Regions from separate parts of the Kosakonia cowanii JCM 10956 genome, predicted to be linked through region 3. Evidence: predicted binding sites of a transcription regulator. Region 3 holds the regulator's gene; each other region holds the start of a gene.

Region 1 (6,076 bases), 460 kb from region 3:
TAAAGCCGCAGGAGAGGTAGCGCGGGATCGCGCCGCTGACCGCCACATCATTGGCGGTGCCGCAGACGGCGAGTTTGCCGATGTCACCGCCGGGGAAAATCAGCGGGTCAATCACATAGCTGTCGGTGGAGAAGGCAAGCCTGTCGCCGCCCGCCGCCAGCGCGGTGAGATCGAGGCGCGCCTGATCCTCCTGCTCCGCCAGCCAGGGGTTGGCAAAAGCCTGCATAAAGAGTTCGCCTATCAGCTGCTGCATCGCCTGGCCGCCGCTGCCGTGCGCCATCTGAACCTCATTCATACTTCACACTCCTGAGCACGATAGTGATACCAGGCAGCGCAGGCTCCTTCAGAGGAGACCATCAGCGCGCCAAAGGCGCTTTGTGGATTACAGGTGTTGCCAAACAGCGGGCAGTGGTGCGGTTTGCAGCGCCCGGTCAGCACGTCGCCGCAGCGGGCGCGCGGGTCGTCATAGACCTGCTGCATGGCTGGCTGGAAATGGGCTTCGGCGTCAAAACGCTGATAGGGAGCAGTCAGATGCACGCCCGACTCGCCAATCATCCCCAGCCCGCGCCACTCGCTGTCGCCGCGCACGGTGAACACCTCGGCAATCGCCTCTTGCGCCCGCCGGTTGCCCTCATCTGGTACCACGCGGCGATACTGATTCTCCACCCGGCTTTGGGCAGCAATCTTCTGCTCGACCAGCATCAACACGCCCTGTAACAGGTCGAGCGGCTCAAAACCGGCGACCACCAGCGGGCGCTGAAACTCATCGGCAATAAAGGTGTAGGCATCGGTGCCAATCACCATGCTGACGTGGCCGGGCGCGAGAAAGGCGTCAATGCCGTTATCGGGCTGTTCAAGCAGGCTGCGCAGGGTCGGGATCAGCGTGATGTGCTGGCAGAAAAACCAGAAGTTGTTGATATCCCGCGCCTTCGCCTGTTGTAGCGTAATCGCGGTGGCCGGCATGGTGGTTTCGAAGCCGAGGCCAAAAAAGACCACCTTACGCTGCGGGTTTTTCTCCGCCAGCGCCAGCGCATCGAGCGGCGAGTAGACGATGCGCACATCCGCGCCGCGCGCCTTCGCCTGTAACAGTGAGCCGTTTTTGCCCGGTACGCGAATGGCGTCGCCGAAGGTGCAGAAGATCACCTCCGGGTGGCTGGCGATCTCCACGCAGGTGTCGATGCGCCCCATCGGCAGGACGCAGACCGGGCAGCCGGGGCCGTGGATAAACTCAATATTCTCCGGCAGCAGCTGGTCGAGGCCAAATTTGAAAATGGCATGCGTGTGGCCGCCGCACACCTCCATAATGCGCAGCGGTCGCGTGGCGGTGTAAGCAAGTGCGTTAGCACGTTCACGCAGGCGGGCGATAAGCTGCATCACCTGCTCCGGTGCGCGGTATTCATCGACAAAGCGCATTATCCCTCCTCGCCGTAGAGCAGCGCGCCGACATCCGGCTCAACGTCGAACATATTTTGCAGCGCCGCCAGCGTTTCGCGCGCTTCCGCTTCGTTGATGATGCTCATGGCAAAGCCGACGTGCACCAGCACCCACTGGCCGATACGCGAGCGACCCTGCTCATCTTCACTGCCGACCAGCGTTAAATCGACATTACGCTGGATGCCGCTGACATCAACTTTCGCCTGCAGGCCGTCAATGGCGCAGATCTGCCCCGGTACGCCTATGCACATCGTTGCGCCTCCAGCCACTCAAGCCACGCGTCCATGCCGTCGCCTTTGGTGGCGGAAACCAGCAGGATCTCAATCTCTGGGTTTACCTCCCGCGCGTAGGCGATGCACTGCTCAACATCGAAGTTGAGGTAGGGGAGCAGATCGACTTTGTTGAGCAGCATCAGCGAGGCGGCGGCAAACATATGCGGATATTTGAGCGGCTTATCTTCCCCTTCGGTTACGGAGAGCACCGCCACTTTATGCCGTTCGCCGAGGTCAAAACTCGCCGGGCAGACCAGATTGCCGACGTTCTCAATAAACAGGATGCCCTGCTCGGCCAGCGGCAGACGCGGTGCGGCATCGGCAATCATCTGCGCGTCGAGGTGGCAGCCTTTACCGGTATTGACCTGAATTGCCGGGGTGCCGGTGGCGCGGATGCGCGCGGCGTCGTTGACGGTTTGCTGATCGCCCTCAATCACCGCGCAGGGGAGGCGGTTTTTCAGGCGCAGCAGGGTTTCCGTGAGCAGGGTGGTTTTGCCGGAGCCGGGGCTGGAGACGAGATTCAGCACCAGTTGCTGGCGGGCCGCGAAGCGCGCGCGGTTGCGGGCGGCGATGCGGTTGTTTTTATCCAGCACGTCGATCTCGACTTCCAGCATCCGCCGCTGGCTGATGCCCGGCGCGTGGGTTCCCGCTGCGCCGTGGCCATAATGCAGGTCGCCCTCGTCGAGCTGAGTCGGGCTGAACGCATCGGTTTTGACCCCGGTAATGGTCAGCGCCGGGCGCGTCGCCGGGGCGAAGGGGGCGCTGCGAAAGGCGGAGTGGGGGTTATGTTCATCGCCTTCTATATAGCGGTTTCCATCCTGACAACCACATGTCGTACACATTGCTTACTCCTCAATTTCCAGTCGCTGAATTTGCATACCGTCGTCGGCGACGATCTGCAACTGGTCGCTGTGGCATTGTGGACAGCGGCGTACACGCTGACTGAGTAACGTCACATACTGCTGGCAAGACTCACACCAGCACTCGGCCTGTTGTTGTTCGATATGCAGTCTACAACCTTCCGCCAGGCTGCCGCGGCAGACCAGATCAAAACAAAACGTTAAAGCGTCCGTTTCGACGCAAGAAAATGCGCCCACCTTCAGCCAGACGCCGGTGACCTTGCGTGCGCCATTTGCCGCCGCCTGTTGTTCAATCACCTCCAGCGCGCGCTGGCACAACGTGATTTCATGCATAACGCCTCCTTATCATTTCCCCTGCTAATGCAATAACAGTGCCACTCCCGATTTAGTCAGGGTGACGATGACGACAATGACGAGATGACACGTCGAAATTCACCTTTATTTTTATAAAATCAATTAAAATCAGGAGGTTAAAAACTGGCATGGATGATGCTTATCAGCAGTTGTTTCAATTAAGCGGGTAAGCTGAGATGACGATTTGGGAAATTAGCGAAAAGGCGGATTACATCGCCGGACGGCACCACCGTCTGCAAGAGGCGTGGCGCAGTTACTGCAATACGCTGGTTCAGGGCATTACGCTCGCCAAAGCGCGTTTGCACCACACTATCGGCTGTGCGCCGGAGCAGCAGCTCTGCTTCGTGCTGTTCGATCACTTCACGGTTTATATCACCCTGAGCGGCGGCTTTAACGGCCATACCATTGAGTATGCGATTGCCAATAAAGGCAGTGAAGAGAAGCGTTTAATCGCCGAAGCGCGGCTCACCAGCGACGGGAAAATTGATGGCCTGTTCGAGGTCCGCGATCGCGAAAAGGTGCTTGAGCACTACCTCGGCAAACTCGCCGCCGTCTACGACAACCTCTATGCCGCAATGGAAGCCGATACGCCGGCCAACCTCAACACCCTTGCCCGCGACGGGCACTCGCCGGTGCTGGCCTGAGCTGGAGTGTCGACAGGTGTCGATATGACACCCATCGACATGTTTCGTCAAAAATGACTGCCCGTAAGCGGGCGACTCACCTGAGGATTGACTGGTGAACCGTTTTGTAATTGCCGACCCGGCGCTCTGTATTGGCTGCCACACCTGCGAGGCGGCCTGCGCCGAGACGCACCGCGCGTATGGATTGCAGGCGATGCCGCGCCTGCGCGTCATGCGCAGCCATCATGAATCTGCGCCGCAGCAGTGCCACCACTGTGAAGATGCGCCCTGCGCCGGGGTCTGCCCGGTGAACGCCATCAACCGCGTGGATGGCGCGGTGCAGCTCAATGAGAGCCTCTGCGTCAGCTGTAAGCTCTGCGCGATTGCCTGTCCGTTCGGCGCGATTGAGTTTTCCGGCAGCCGTCCGCTGGATATTCCGGCCAACGTCAACACGCCGAAAGCGCCCGCCGCGCCGCCAATGCCTGCGAAAGTGAGTTCGCTGCTCGACTGGGTGCCGGGCGTGCGCGCCATCGCTGTGAAGTGCGACCTCTGCTACTTCGACGCTGACGGCCCGGCCTGCGTGCGCATGTGCCCGACCAAGGCGCTGCACCTGGTCAGCCCGCACGATATCAATCGCGCCAGCCGCCGCAAACGCGAGCAGACCCTTAATAGCGATTACGGCGATCTGGCGCGGTTTGCGCAGAATAACGGGAGTGCAAAATGACGCTTTTCTCTTTGCTGAGCACCGCGGTCGTCACACTGAGCGCTGCTGCGCTGCTGGCGGGCCTGCTGAGCGCGTTCAAACCCCTGAGCGGCTTCTTCGCGGGGCTGGGTGGTGCGGTGGGCTGCCTGCTGGCGACGGCGGCTGGTCTTGGTGCGCTGCTCGACGGGCAAACCGTGAGCGGTATTGTGCCGCTCATCAACCTTCATCTGTTACTCACGCCGCTCGGCGCCGTCTGGCTGCTGACGCTTGGCGTCTGCGGCTTCTTTATCAGCCTCTATAACCTGGCGTGGCACCGCCATCAGGCGGTAAAAGCCAATGGCCTGCTGATTAACCTCCTGCTGGCGGCGGCGATCTGCGCGGTGAGCGCAGCTAACCTCGGCGCGCTGGTGGTGATGGCGGAGATCATGGCGCTCTGCGCGGTGTTCCTCACCGGGTGCAGCGCCTCCGGCAAACTCTGGTTCGCCCTCGGGCGTCTCGGCACGCTGCTGCTGGCGCTGCTCTGCTGGCTGCTGTGGCAGCGCTACCAGACTCTCGATTTCAGCGTGCTGAGCCTGCACCCGCTGAGCGGCGGCACCTGGCTGCTTGGCGTGATGGGTTTTGGCCTGCTGGCGGGGATTATCCCGCTGCACGCCTGGGTGCCGCAGGCCCATGCCAATGCCCCGGCCCCGGCAGCGGCGCTCTTCTCCGCCGTGGTGATGAAAGTTGGCCTGTTCGGCATTCTGACGCTCTCTTTACTTGGCGGGCAACCGCCGCTGTGGTGGGGCGTGCTGCTGCTGGCGTTTGGTCTGCTGACCGCTTTTGTCGGCGGGCTGTATGCGCTGATGGAACACAATATCCAGCGGCTGCTGGCTTACCACACGCTGGAGAATATCGGCATTATCCTGCTCGGCCTTGGCGCGGGCATCAGCGGGCTTGCGCTGCGCCAGCCTGCGCTGGTGGCGCTCGGGCTGGTCGGCGGTCTCTATCATCTTTTCAACCATAGCCTGTTTAAAAGCACGCTGTTTCTCGGTGCGGGCGCGCTCTGGTTTGCTACCGGTTATCGCGATATCGAAAAACTGGGCGGCCTCGGTAAACGCATGCCGCTTATCTCGCTGGCGATGCTGGTTGGCCTGATGGCGATGGCCGCGCTGCCGCCGCTCAACGGTTTCGCTGGTGAGTGGGTGATCTACCAGGCCTTCTTCCGCTTAAGCGCCAGCGGCAATTTTCTTCTGCAAGTGATGGGGCCGCTGCTGGCGGTTGGGCTGGCAATCACCGGCGCGCTGGCGGTGATGTGCATGGCGAAAGTCTATGGCGTCACCTTCCTTGGCGCACCGCGCAGCGCGCAGGCGGAAAATCCGCGTCCGCTGCCGTGGCTGATGAGTGTAAGCGTGGCGGCGCTGGCGATCTGCTGTGTGATTGGCGGGGTTGCCGCGCCCTGGCTGCTGCCGCGCCTGTTCAGTGCCGTGCCGCTACCGCTTGAAACGGCGAACACCGTGGTGTCGCAACCGATGATTGCCCTGCTGCTGATTGCCGCGACGCTGCTGCCGCTGCTGCTGCTCGTGCTGCTGAAGGGCGACCGTCTGCCGTCCCGCAGCAGGGGGGCAGCGTGGGTGTGCGGTTACGACCATGAAGCGTCGATGGTCATCACCGCCCACGGTTTTGCGATGCCGGTTAAAGCGGCCTTCGCGCCGGTACTCGCGCTGCGCAAATGGCTGGAGCCAACGCTGTCGCTGCCCGTCTGGCGGGGCGACGCCGCGCCGCTGCTGTTTCGTCGCCTGGCGCTGATTGAGCTGGCGGTGCTGGTGGTTGTGGTGATTTCCCGAGGAGCCT
Region 2 (6,076 bases), 770 kb from region 3:
CCAGCCATTGCACAAGCCGTAGAGAAACAGCGAGCGCGCAAGGCGGTGCTTCAGGCTGCCGGTGGGGTGCGTGCTTTCATCTTTTAAATAGAGGTTGATACCCGGAAAACCCGTCAGCGTCAGGCGGATAAGGTGGGTATCCGCAGAGCGCTGCGCGTCGGCATTGATTTCATTAATCGCGTATTTGACCCAGCTGTTGTTCATGATGCTGTTCCGTTTGTCATTTTGTGCCCAGTCTAGCGAAAGGTGAAGAAAAAAAGGTTGCCATTTCGCCTTTTCGATAGACTATTTAGAGAAAAATTTTCTAACGGAGTAGGGGATGTTAGATAAAATTGACCGTAAGCTGCTCGCACTGTTGCAGCAGGATTGTTCGCTCTCTTTGCAGGCGCTGGCTGATGCCGTTAATCTGACCACCACTCCATGCTGGAAACGGCTGAAAAAACTGGAAGATGACGGTATCTTACTGCGCCGCGTGGCGGTGCTGGATGCGGAAAAGCTCGGGCTGGGGCTGACGGCATTTGTGCTGATCAAAACCCAGCATCACAGCAGCGACTGGTATAACCGCTTCGTTAGCGAAGTGACACAGCTCCCGGAAGTGCTAGGCTTTTGGCGTATGGCTGGCGAGTACGATTACCTGCTGCGCGTCCAGGTGGCGGATATGAAACGCTACGATGACTTCTATAAGAAGCTGGTCAACAGCGTGCCGGGGCTTTCGGATGTCACCTCCAGCTTCGCCATGGAACAGATAAAATACACCACGGCTTTGCCCATTGAATAACCCTTCCGGCGGTTAACCGACCGTCGGCAATTCACGTTCAGGATGTAACCGCGTGCGATTATTTGCTCAGTTAGGCTGGTATTTTCGTCGGGAGTGGCAGCGCTACCTCGGCGCCGTCGCCTTACTTATCATTATTGCTATCTTGCAGCTGGTCTCGCCAAAAGTGGTGGGGATTGTGGTGGATGGCGTCACCCAGAAGCAGTTTACCCATCAGCAGGTGTGGATGTGGGTAGCAGCGCTGGTGGCGATTGCCGTCGTCACCTATCTGCTGCGCTATGTCTGGCGCGTCTGGCTCTTCGGAGCCTCCTATCAGCTCGCCGTTGAACTGCGCGAGGATTTCTACCGCCAGCTCAGCCGCCAGCACCCGGAATTTTATCTGCGCCACCGCACCGGCGATTTAATGGCGCGCGCCACCAATGATGTGGATCGCGTGGTGTTTGCCGCCGGGGAAGGGGTGTTAACGCTGGTCGACTCGCTGGTGATGGGCTGCGTGGTACTGATTGTGATGGCAACCCAGATCAGCTGGCAGCTAACCCTGCTGTCGTTATTGCCGATGCCGATTATGGCGCTGGTGATCAAGCGCTACGGCGATCAGCTGCACAGCCGCTTTAAAGCCGCGCAGGCGGCCTTCTCTGCGTTAAACGATCGCACCCAGGAGAGCATGACCAGCATCCGCATGATCAAAGCCTTTGGCCTGGAAGATCGCCAGTCGGCGCTCTTTGGCAGCGAGGCGGCGGATACCGGCGCGAAAAACATGCGCGTGGCGCGCGTCGATGCGCGCTTTGATCCAACTATCTATATCGCCATCGGCATGGCAAACATGCTGGCGATTGGCGGCGGCAGCTGGATGGTGGTGCATGGTTCGCTGACCCTCGGCGAGCTGACCAGTTTTGCCATGTATCTTGGGCTGATGATCTGGCCAATGCTGGCGCTGGCGTGGATGTTTAACATCGTCGAGCGCGGCAGCGCGGCCTATAGCCGCATCCGCGATATGCTGGCGGAAGCGCCGGTGGTGAACGACGGCACGGAAACCGTGCCCGCCGAGCGCGGCACCTTAACGCTCTCCATCAAAGCGTTTCACTATCCGCAAACCGACAGCGCGGCGCTGACCAACGTCAGCGCGACCCTTGAGCCGGGCCAGATGCTCGGCATCTGCGGCCCGACCGGCGCGGGGAAAAGTACGCTGCTGGCGTTGATTCAGCGCCATTTTGATGTCGACGCGGGCGATATTCGCTTCCACGATATGCCGCTGACGCAGCTGAAACTGGACAGCTGGCGCAGCCGCCTTGCTGTCGTCAACCAGACGCCGTTTCTCTTCTCCGACACCATCGGCCATAACATTGCCCTTGGCAGGCCCGGTGCGACGCAGGAGGAGATTGAGCATGTGGCGAAGCTTGCCAGCGTCCATGACGACATTCTGCGCCTGCCGCAGGGCTACGACACCGAAGTGGGCGAGCGCGGCGTGATGCTCTCCGGCGGGCAGAAACAGCGTATCTCCATCGCCCGTGCGCTGCTGCTGAATGCCGAAATCCTTATTCTTGATGACGCCCTCTCCGCGGTGGATGGGCGCACCGAACACCAGATTTTGCACAACCTGCGCCAGTGGGGCGAAGGGCGCACCGTAATTATCAGCGCGCATCGCCTGTCGGCGCTGACGGAAGCCAGTGAGATTATCGTTATGCAACATGGCCATATCGCCCAGCGCGGCCAACATGAGCAGCTCGCGCGCCAGCCTGGCTGGTATCGCGACATGTACCGGTATCAGCAACTGGAAGCGGCGCTGGACGACCATCCGCAGGAGGCCGGGGATGCGTAACTTCTCTCGTCAGTGGCCAACGCTGAAACGTCTGCTGGTCTACGGTAAACCGTGGCGCAAGCCGCTCAGTAAAGCAGTGCTGATGCTGTGGGTGGCGGCAATTGCCGAAGTCTCCGGCCCGGCGCTGATCAGCTACTTTATCGATAATATGGTGGCGAAAAGTTATCTTCCGCTTGCGCTGATCGCCGGGCTGGCGGCGGCTTATGTTGGCCTGCAACTGCTGGCGGCAGGGCTGCACTATGCCCAGGCGCTGCTCTTTAACCAGGCGGCGGTCGGCGTGGTGCAACAGCTGCGCACCGATGTAATGGATGCCGCGCTGCGCCAGCCGCTCAGCGCCTTCGACACCCAGCCGGTAGGGCAGATTATCTCGCGCGTGACCAACGACACCGAAGTGATCCGCGATCTCTACGTAACGGTGGTCGCCACCGTGTTGCGCAGCGCGGCGCTAATTGGCGCGATGCTGGTGGCGATGTTCAGCCTCGACTGGCGTATGGCGCTGGTAGCGATGGGCATCTTCCCGGCGGTGATTATCGTGATGCTGATCTATCAGCGTTTCAGCACGCCGATTGTGCGGCGCATGCGCGCCTACCTTGCCGATATCAACGATGGCTTTAACGAAATCATCAACGGCATGAGCGTGATCCAGCAGTTCCGCCAGCAGGCGCGCTTCGGCGAGCGCATGAGCGAAGCGAGCCGCTCGCACTACTTCGCACGGATGCAAACCCTGCGCCTCGATGGCTTCCTGCTGCGCCCGCTGCTTAGCCTCTTTTCCGCGCTGGTGCTCTGCGGCCTGCTGATGCTGTTTGGCTTCTCAACCGTCGGCACGGTGGAGGTTGGGGTGCTTTACGCCTTTATCAGCTACCTTGGCCGCCTTAACGAGCCGCTGATCGAGCTGACGACCCAGCAGTCGATGCTGCAACAGGCGGTGGTCGCCGGTGAGCGCGTCTTCGAACTGATGGATCGACCGCGCCAGAACTACGGCGATGACGAGACGCCGCTGCACAGCGGGGCGATCGACATTGAAAACCTCTCCTTCGCCTACCGCGAAGATCAACTGGTATTGCAGGATATCTCCCTGCATGTTGAGCCGCGCAGCTTTGTCGCGCTGGTCGGCCATACCGGCAGCGGTAAAAGTACGCTTGCCAGCCTGCTGATGGGCTACTACCCGTTAACCAAAGGGGAGATCCGCCTCGACGGTCGCCCGCTTGCCACGCTAGGCCACAGCGCGCTGCGCAAAGGCGTCGCGATGGTGCAGCAGGATCCGGTGGTGCTGGCCGACAGCTTCTTCGCCAACGTCACTCTTGGGCGGGATATCAGCGAAGAGCGCGTCTGGAAAGCGCTTGAGATTGTCCAGCTTGCCGACCTGGCACGCACCCTGAGTGAAGGCATCTACACCCGCCTTGGCGAGCAGGGGAATAATCTCTCCGTCGGGCAGAAACAGCTGCTGGCGCTGGCGCGCGTGCTGGTTGATGCCCCGCAGATCCTGATCCTGGATGAAGCGACGGCGAATATTGACTCCGGCACCGAGCAGGCGATCCAGCAGGCGCTGGCGGCGATCCGCGAGAAGACCACGCTGGTGGTGATTGCCCACCGCTTATCGACCATTGTCGAAGCGGAAACCATCCTGGTGCTGCACCGCGGACAGGCGGTTGAGCGCGGTACCCATCAGCAGCTGCTGGCGGCGAAAGGGCGCTACTACCAGATGTACCAGCTGCAGTTAGCGGGTGAAGAGCTGGCGGCCAGCACGCGGGAAGAGTCGCTCAGCGCCTGATGCACCAAAATTAAGCACCCTGCGCGCATCAGCGCCTGGTGGTGCAAAAATGTAACGCACCATGCACTGTCATGGTGCGTTTTTCTTTTTTCCGCCGCTTCTGCATCATCAGTGCGCTTGCGCCGCCCATCACCGCTTCTGGCTTTGTCTCTTTATTGCGCGAAAACGCGCGCCTTCACATTTCTGGCACACCCCTTGCAATACCTTCCTCATGTTGGCTGCGTCCATTTGCGAATGTCGAGTGAGGGGAATCTATGAAGCTGGTAACCGTGGTGATTAAGCCATTCAAACTTGAAGATGTGCGTGAAGCGCTCTCTTCGATTGGTATTCAGGGGCTGACCGTGACGGAAGTAAAAGGGTTTGGCCGTCAGAAGGGGCATGCCGAGCTTTACCGCGGTGCGGAATACAGCGTCAACTTCCTGCCAAAAGTAAAAATCGACGTGGCGATCGCCGACGATCAGCTTGATGAGGTGATCGATATCATCAGTAAAGCGGCCTACACCGGAAAAATTGGCGACGGCAAAATTTTCGTTGCCGAACTCGAACGCGTGATCCGTATTCGTACCGGCGAAGCCGACGAAGCGGCGCTGTAATAGCTGACACACAGTGATAGGGATCGGAAAAATGAGAATGAAAACAGTAAAAGCTACCCTTGCCTCGCTGGCTTTGCTGCCGGGCCTGGCGCTTGCCGCGCCGGCCGTTGCGGATAAAGCCGATAACGGTTTTATGATGATTTGCACCGCGCTGGTGCTGTTTATGTCCATTCCGGGCATCGCGCTCTTTTACGGCGGCCTGATCCGTGGCAAAAACGTGCTCTCAATGCTGACCCAGGTGGCGGTTACCTTCGCGCTGGTCTGCATTCTCTGGGTGGTCTACGGCTACTCGCTCGCCTTCAGCGAAGGCAACAGCTTCTTCGGCAGCTTCAACTGGGTGATGCTGAAAAATATTGCCCTCACTGATGTGATGGGCAGCATCTATCAATACATCCATGTCGCTTTCCAGGGCTCCTTCGCCTGCATCACCGTGGGGCTTATCGTCGGCGCGCTCGCCGAGCGTATTCGCTTCTCTGCGGTGCTGATATTTGTGGTGGTGTGGATGACGCTCTCCTATGTGCCGATTGCGCACATGGTATGGGGTGGCGGTCTGCTGGCAACCCACGGCGCGCTCGACTTTGCCGGCGGTACGGTGGTGCACATCAACGCCGCGATTGCAGGCCTGGTGGGTGCGTACCTGATTGGCAAACGCGTCGGCTTCGGCAAAGAGGCGTTTAAACCGCACAACCTGCCGATGGTCTTTATCGGTACTGCGATCCTCTATGTTGGCTGGTTTGGCTTCAACGCCGGTTCGGCGAGCAGCGCCAACGAAATCGCCGCGCTGGCCTTTGTGAACACCGTGGTCGCCACTGCTGCCGCGATCCTCTCCTGGGTGTTTGGCGAGTGGGCAATGCGCGGCAAGCCTTCGCTGCTCGGTGCCTGCTCCGGTGCGATTGCTGGCCTGGTGGGTATCACCCCGGCGTGTGGTTATGTCGGTGTCGGCGGCGCGCTGATTGTCGGTCTGGTGTGCGGTCTGGCGGGTCTGTGGGGCGTGACGGCGCTGAAACGTATGCTGCGCGTCGATGATCCGTGTGATGTCTTCGGCGTTCACGGCGTGTGCGGCATTATCGGCTGTATCCTGACGGGCATCTTCGCCTCCACCTCCCTCGGCGGCGTAG
Region 3 (6,076 bases):
CGGTCTACCTGAATATTGCGGAGTTTGGTGACGGCATATTTGGTGTGGAAGAGGCGTCGCAGCGCTATTTTCATAAACCCGCGAGCCGGCTGACGATGTCGGAAGCCGCGCTGCTGGCGGCGGTGCTGCCGAACCCGATTCGTTATAAAGCGGCAGCGCCTTCAGGTTATGTGCGTAACCGTCAGGCGTGGATCATGCGCCAGATGCAACAGCTGGGTGGCGAAGGCTTTTTGCAGAGTAACAACCTGCACTGATTACTCTTCGTCGAACCCGGCGATAAACAGCGCCACCACCGCGGCCAGCGCTTCCTCTTCCTGAGGGCCGCTGGCTTCGACTTCAATCTGTCGGCCTTTGGCGGAATCCAGCATCAGCAGAGCGATCACGCTGCTGGCTTCCGCTTCGGTTCCCTCTTCATTACGCAACAGCACTTCCGCGTCAAAGCCCTGCACCAGTTCAAACAGTTTCATCGCCGGGCGCGCGTGCATGCCCAGCTTATTGGTGATCTCAACGGTTTGTTTTACGGTCATGTTTTGCGTTTTTCCAGCGTACGGTGACGGGACTGCACGTTTTTGCCGCGCGAGCGGAAGTAGTCCGCCAGCTGTTCGGCGATATAAACAGAGCGGTGTTTACCCCCGGTACAGCCGATGGCAACCGTCAGGTAGCTACGGTTGTTGGTCTCCAGCATCGGCAACCACAGTTCGAGGTAACTGCGCGTCTGGTAGATGAAGTTATGCACTTCGGTGTGCCTGTCGAGGAATGCGGCGACGGGCTTATCAAGGCCGGTCATCGGACGCAGCTTCGGATCCCAGTGCGGGTTCGGCAGGAAGCGTACGTCAAAGACGTAATCGGCATCGATTGGAATGCCGTGCTTGAAGCCAAAGGATTCGAAGACCATGGTCAGTTCGCGCTCGCGTTTGCCCAGCAGGCGCGTGCGCAGCATCTCTGCCAGCTCATGCACCGACATCTCTGAGGTATCAACAATCAGATCGGCACGCGAACGCAGCGGCTCAAGCAGATTGCTCTCTTCATCGATGGCGCTCTCCAGCGACAGGTTTTTGCTTGAGAGCGGGTGCAGGCGGCGCGTGTCGCTGTAGCGGCGGATCAGGGTGTTGCGATCCGCATCTAAAAAGAGCAGCTGCGGCGAAAACGCCTCCGGCAGGTTGCTCATCGCCTGCTCAAAGATCTCCGGCGACTCCGGCATGTTGCGCACATCGATACTGACGGCGGCAGAGATCTGGCGATCGGCGAGGGTTTGCGCCAGTTCCGGCAACAGCACAACCGGCAGGTTATCAACACAGTAGAAACCCATATCTTCCAGTGCGCGTAGCGCCACGGATTTCCCTGAACCCGAACGACCACTGACGATCATCAGGACCATGGGTCATTTCTCCTCAGAACGACTGACAAGTATAGTCTTACCCGGTTACGCATCGCCGCGCTCGCCTTCTGTCTGCGTGATGATCTCATAGAGCTCTTCATCACTCTGCGCGCCGCGCAGGCGTCGACAAATGGTTTTATCTGCCAGCCGCTTGGCGACCAGTGAAAGGGTGTGCAGATGCGTTTTGGTTTGATCTGCCGGCACCAGCAGGGCAAAGAGCAGATCGACGGGTTGATTATCGATAGCGTCGAAGGCAATCGGCGTTTCGAGTTGTACAAACACGCCGACGGCGCGCAGTGTATCTTCCTCGAGCTTGCCGTGGGGAATGGCGATACCGTTACCAATGCCGGTACTGCCCATTTTTTCACGCGTAAGAACCGCTTCGAAGACCACCTGCGGCGGCAGACCTAACTGTTTCGCCGCCAGCTCGCTGATAATTTCCAGCGCGCGTTTTTTACTCTGGCAGTGAACGCCGCTACGGGTACATTCCTGGTTAAGCACTGTGCTCAGTTGAAGAGCCGAATCGTTATTCATCATAATTTCACCTAAGCGACGCCGGAGCCAGCACCCAACCGGGTTGCGGTCGGGTGCAACGCGCCAGACGGACGCCCGGACAATTAGTGTTGTTTCAGTTTATCTTTATGCTTCGTGAGCTGCCGCGCCAGTTTATCAATTAAACCGTCAATAGCAGCATACATATCTTGTCCTTCCGCACTGGCATGCAGTTCGCCTCCATTCACATGCAGCGTGGCATCTGAAATGTGCGTCACCTTTTCCACTTTCAACACAACATAAACCTGATTAATCCTGTCGAAATAGTGCTCCAGCTTGGCGAATTTGCTGTTTAAAAACTCGCGCAGGGCATCGGTAATCTCAACGTTTTGTCCGGTGATGTTTAGCTGCATAGTGTCTTCCTTATCGGTTGGGTCACACCAGCTGTTTACGCTGGTTAGACGGCGGAATGGATAAAGATTCTCGATACTTCGCAACGGTTCGCCGCGCGACCATGATTCCCTGATTGGAAAGCAGCGTCGTCAGCTTACTGTCGCTCAGCGGTTTTGCAGGGTTTTCAGCGGCGATCAACTTCTTCACCAGTGCGCGGATGGCCGTGGAGGAGGCTTCGCCGCCGCCTTCGGTATTCACATGGCTAGAGAAGAAATACTTCAGTTCAAAAATGCCGCGAGGACTGTGCAGGTACTTCTGGGTCGTAACACGAGAGATAGTGGACTCGTGCATCTCGACGGCCTGGGCGATATCCGCCAGCACCATCGGTTTCATAAATTCTTCGCCCTGCTCAAAGAACGCCTGCTGCTGCTCGACGATGCAGCGGCTGACGCGCAGCAGCGTGTCATTGCGGCTCTCCAGGCTTTTGATCAACCACTTCGCTTCCTGCAAATTACTGCGAATGAACTGCGTGTCGGCGTCGTTACGCCCGCCGCTGCCCATCGCTGCATACTGCTGGTTGATCTTAAGACGTGGAATGCTGTCGGCGTTAAGCTCTACCGTCCAGCGCCCGTTGTGTTTGCGCACCAGCACATCGGGGATCACATACTCCGGCTCGCTGGTCTGGATCGACTGCCCGGGACGCGGATCGAGGGACTGGATCAGATTGACCGCCTCTTTCAGCACATCCTCTTTCAGGCGCGTCACGCGCATCAGCGAGCGGAAGTCATGATTGGCCAGCAGATCGAGATGATCGCAGATAATAAGCCGGGCCTCTTCACACCACGGTGTCGCTTTGGCGAACTGAGAGAGCTGAACCAGCAGGCAGTCGCGCAGATCGCGCGCCGCAACGCCAACGGGATCAAAACGCTGAACGCGCTTTAGCACCGCTTCGACTTCATCCATGCCGATCTCGTCGTTCCCCATGCTCTCGAGGATCTCCTCAAGCGTCACGGTGAGATAGCCAGTTTCGTCCACGGCATCAACGATCGAGGTCGCAATGGCGCGATCCGTATCGGAGAAGGGGGTCAGCTCTACCTGCCACATCAGGTAATCCTGTAGCGACTGGGTGGTTTCACCCTGGTAGATCGGCAGTTCATCATCAATGTAATCGTTACTGCTGCCTGACGGCGTGCCGGCGGTGTAGATCTCATCCCAGCTGGCATCCAGCGGCAGTTCGTCAGGCATCTCTTTCTGTTCGAGTGCATCCGCGGTGTCCAGGCCATCTTTTTCCTGAACCTGTTCGCTATCCACTTCTTCGTGAAGATCGGTTTGTTCCAGCAGTGGGTTGCTCTCCAGCGCCTGCTGAAGTTCCTGCTGAAGTTCCAACGTGGACAACTGCAAAAGGCGAATGGCCTGTTGCAGTTGCGGCGTCATGGCTAGCTGTTGGCTAAGCCGTAGTTGCAAACCTTGCTTCATATTCAGAGCAGCACTCTCCGACAAAAAATGTCAATAAACCTTACCCTATCAGAGTCTGAAGTCTTCCCCAAGATATACGCGCTTAACATGTTCGTCTTCAAGGATTTGCTGCGGCGTGCCGTGGGCGATGAGATGCCCCTGGCTGACAATATAGGCGCGCTCACATACGGCCAGCGTTTCGCGCACGTTATGGTCGGTAATCAGCACCCCAAGCCCGCTGTCACGCAGATGCTCGATAATGCGTTTGATGTCGATAACCGAGATTGGGTCAACGCCCGCAAAGGGTTCATCGAGCAGGATAAATTTCGGGTTTGCCGCCAGCGCGCGGGCAATCTCGACGCGGCGACGTTCACCGCCGGAGAGCGCCTGGCCCATGCTGTCGCGCAGGTGATCGATATGGAACTCTTCCATCAGCTCGTTGGCGCGATCTTCACGCTGTTCCGTGGTGAGATCGTCACGAATCTGCAGCACTGCCATCAGGTTGTCATAGACGCTGAGGCGACGGAAGATCGAGGCTTCCTGCGGTAAATAGCCGATGCCGCGACGCGCGCGCGCATGCAGCGGCAGCAGGCTGATATCTTCATCATCAATAATGATGTTGCCGGCATCGCGCGCAACAATCCCGACCACCATATAGAAGGTGGTGGTTTTCCCTGCGCCGTTAGGGCCAAGCAAGCCGACGATTTCACCGGAGTTAACGGTCAGACTGACGTCTTCGACCACGCGACGGCCTTTATAAGCCTTGGCGAGATTCTTTGCAGTTAATGTTGCCATAACGGATTAGTTACTCTTCTTTTGCGCCGGGGCCGGGGCGGATTTGTTGCTCTTGTCCTGTAACTGCGACGGTACCAGCACAGTAGTTACGCGCTTACCTTTGTCGCTGAACGCCTGCATCTTCTGCTCTTTCACCAGGTAGGTGATTTTGTCACCAGCAATATTGCTGTCCAACTGCTCGAGATAGGCGTTGCCGGTCAGGATGACGAAATCTTTTTCCAGTTCGTAGTGCATCTGCGAGGCGTGGCCTTTAACCGGCTTGCCGTTGTCCTGCATCTGGTAGAAGGTGGCCGGATTGCCGTAACCGTCGATGATCTCTCTGCCTTGCTGGCCGCCCGGACGGGTGACCACCACCTTATCGGCGTTGATCTTAATCGTCCCCTGCGTCACGACGACATTGCCGGTGAAGGTGACAACATTCCCCTGCATATCCAGCGACTGCTGATCGGAGTCGATGTGGATCGGCTGGTCGGTATCCCCGGTCACAGCGAGCGCCGGAAGCGCGGCAGCGAAGAGCGTACTCGCCAGGAGAAGATTAAGGCTGCGTTTGTTTGTTTTGAATTTCATAGGAGCTTCTAACCTTTTCAATCAGCTCGGCGTTTTTGCTGCGTAAATTGCCGCGCATTTTCAGGCCGGTGGAATTAAATGTTGTTCCGTATAACGTAACCTGATCGTCTGAGAAAACATCCTGGGTGACCAGGTTGATCCGGGCGTTATCCGTGGTGATTCTGCGTAATTGTGCGTCCGCAGTCAGCGCGTTAACTTCGACATGTCCATAGAGGTAAAGCATTTTGTCGTCGGTGAGCTTTGCTTTATCCGACTTGATAGACCAGGTCGGAACTTTGTTCTCATCGAAGGTGGTTAACACCGGTTTGGCAAACCAGCTAACGCTATCGGCGGAGTAGTACTCCACATTCTGCGCGATCAGACGATAGTTCAGCGCGCCTTCCGGGCTGTAAACGACAGTATCCGTATGTTGGCTTTTATAAGTCGGATCTGAATTGTTCGCTGCGCTCTGTTCCGGCGCATCCTGAGTGGTGAAGTTAATACCAATCAGAACCAGTGCGACCAGCGCCAGCAGAATAATGACCCAACGTCTGGTTTTACTCATATTGATTGCCCTTTGGCTTCATCCAGCTTGCCCTGTGCCAGCAGCAGTAAGTCACACACTTCACGCACCGCGCCGCGACCGCCGTTAATCCGCGTCACGTAATCGGCGCGCGCGCTGAGCAGCGGGTGCGCATCTGCAACGGCCACGCTCAGGCCAATCTCCGCCATCACCGGCCAGTCGATCAAATCGTCGCCGATATAGGCGACCTGATCCGCCGTCAAATCGAGGCGGGCAAGTAGTTCACGATAGGCGATCATTTTGTCTGATTGCCCCTGGTAGAGATGGATGATGCCCAGCGTTTCGCAGCGATCTTCTACCAGTTTAGCGTTACGCCCGGTAATGATCGCCATCTCGATACCGGAGGTGAGGCCGCTGCGAATGCCATAACCGTCGCGAACATTGAACGCTTTTAGCTCTTCACCATTATTGCCCATATAGATGAGCCCGTCGGA

Evidence for each region. Region 3 encodes sigma-54, which starts transcription at its own class of promoters, with help from an activator protein. Its sites were predicted from a motif close to GTTGGCACANNTTTCGCTNT; they were not measured.
Region 1: hypA (hydrogenase maturation nickel metallochaperone HypA) is a predicted target of sigma-54. The motif match lies at 2,926-2,945, and genes of this name have one in related genera.
Region 2: glnK (P-II family nitrogen regulator) is a predicted target of sigma-54. The motif match lies at 4,548-4,567, and genes of this name have one in related genera.

Annotation. Positions count from the first base shown of each region.
Region 1 covers NZ_CP019445.1:1,135,005-1,141,080, reverse strand. The annotation lists gene hypE (hydrogenase expression/formation protein HypE) at 1-295, opposite strand, end outside; gene hypD (hydrogenase formation protein HypD) at 292-1,413, opposite strand; gene BWI95_RS05350 (HypC/HybG/HupF family hydrogenase formation chaperone) at 1,413-1,685, opposite strand; gene hypB (hydrogenase nickel incorporation protein HypB) at 1,676-2,548, opposite strand; gene hypA (hydrogenase maturation nickel metallochaperone HypA) at 2,552-2,899, opposite strand; gene hycA (formate hydrogenlyase regulator HycA) at 3,097-3,564, shown strand; gene BWI95_RS05330 (4Fe-4S dicluster domain-containing protein) at 3,659-4,267, shown strand; gene hycC (formate hydrogenlyase subunit 3) at 4,264-6,076, shown strand, end outside.
Region 2 covers NZ_CP019445.1:2,373,067-2,379,142, forward strand. The annotation lists gene BWI95_RS11155 (PLP-dependent cysteine synthase family protein) at 1-204, opposite strand, end outside; gene BWI95_RS11160 (Lrp/AsnC family transcriptional regulator) at 320-778, shown strand; gene BWI95_RS11165 (SmdA family multidrug ABC transporter permease/ATP-binding protein) at 831-2,594, shown strand; gene BWI95_RS11170 (SmdB family multidrug efflux ABC transporter permease/ATP-binding protein) at 2,587-4,365, shown strand; gene glnK (P-II family nitrogen regulator) at 4,620-4,958, shown strand; gene amtB (ammonium transporter AmtB) at 4,990-6,076, shown strand, end outside.
Region 3 covers NZ_CP019445.1:1,598,816-1,604,891, reverse strand. The annotation lists gene mtgA (monofunctional biosynthetic peptidoglycan transglycosylase) at 1-254, shown strand, start outside; gene npr (PTS phosphocarrier protein NPr) at 255-527, opposite strand; gene rapZ (RNase adapter RapZ) at 524-1,378, opposite strand; gene ptsN (PTS IIA-like nitrogen regulatory protein PtsN) at 1,424-1,915, opposite strand; gene hpf (ribosome hibernation promoting factor) at 1,996-2,283, opposite strand; gene rpoN (RNA polymerase factor sigma-54) at 2,306-3,739, opposite strand; gene lptB (LPS export ABC transporter ATP-binding protein) at 3,788-4,513, opposite strand; gene lptA (lipopolysaccharide ABC transporter substrate-binding protein LptA) at 4,520-5,080, opposite strand; gene lptC (LPS export ABC transporter periplasmic protein LptC) at 5,049-5,624, opposite strand; gene kdsC (3-deoxy-manno-octulosonate-8-phosphatase KdsC) at 5,621-6,076, opposite strand, start outside.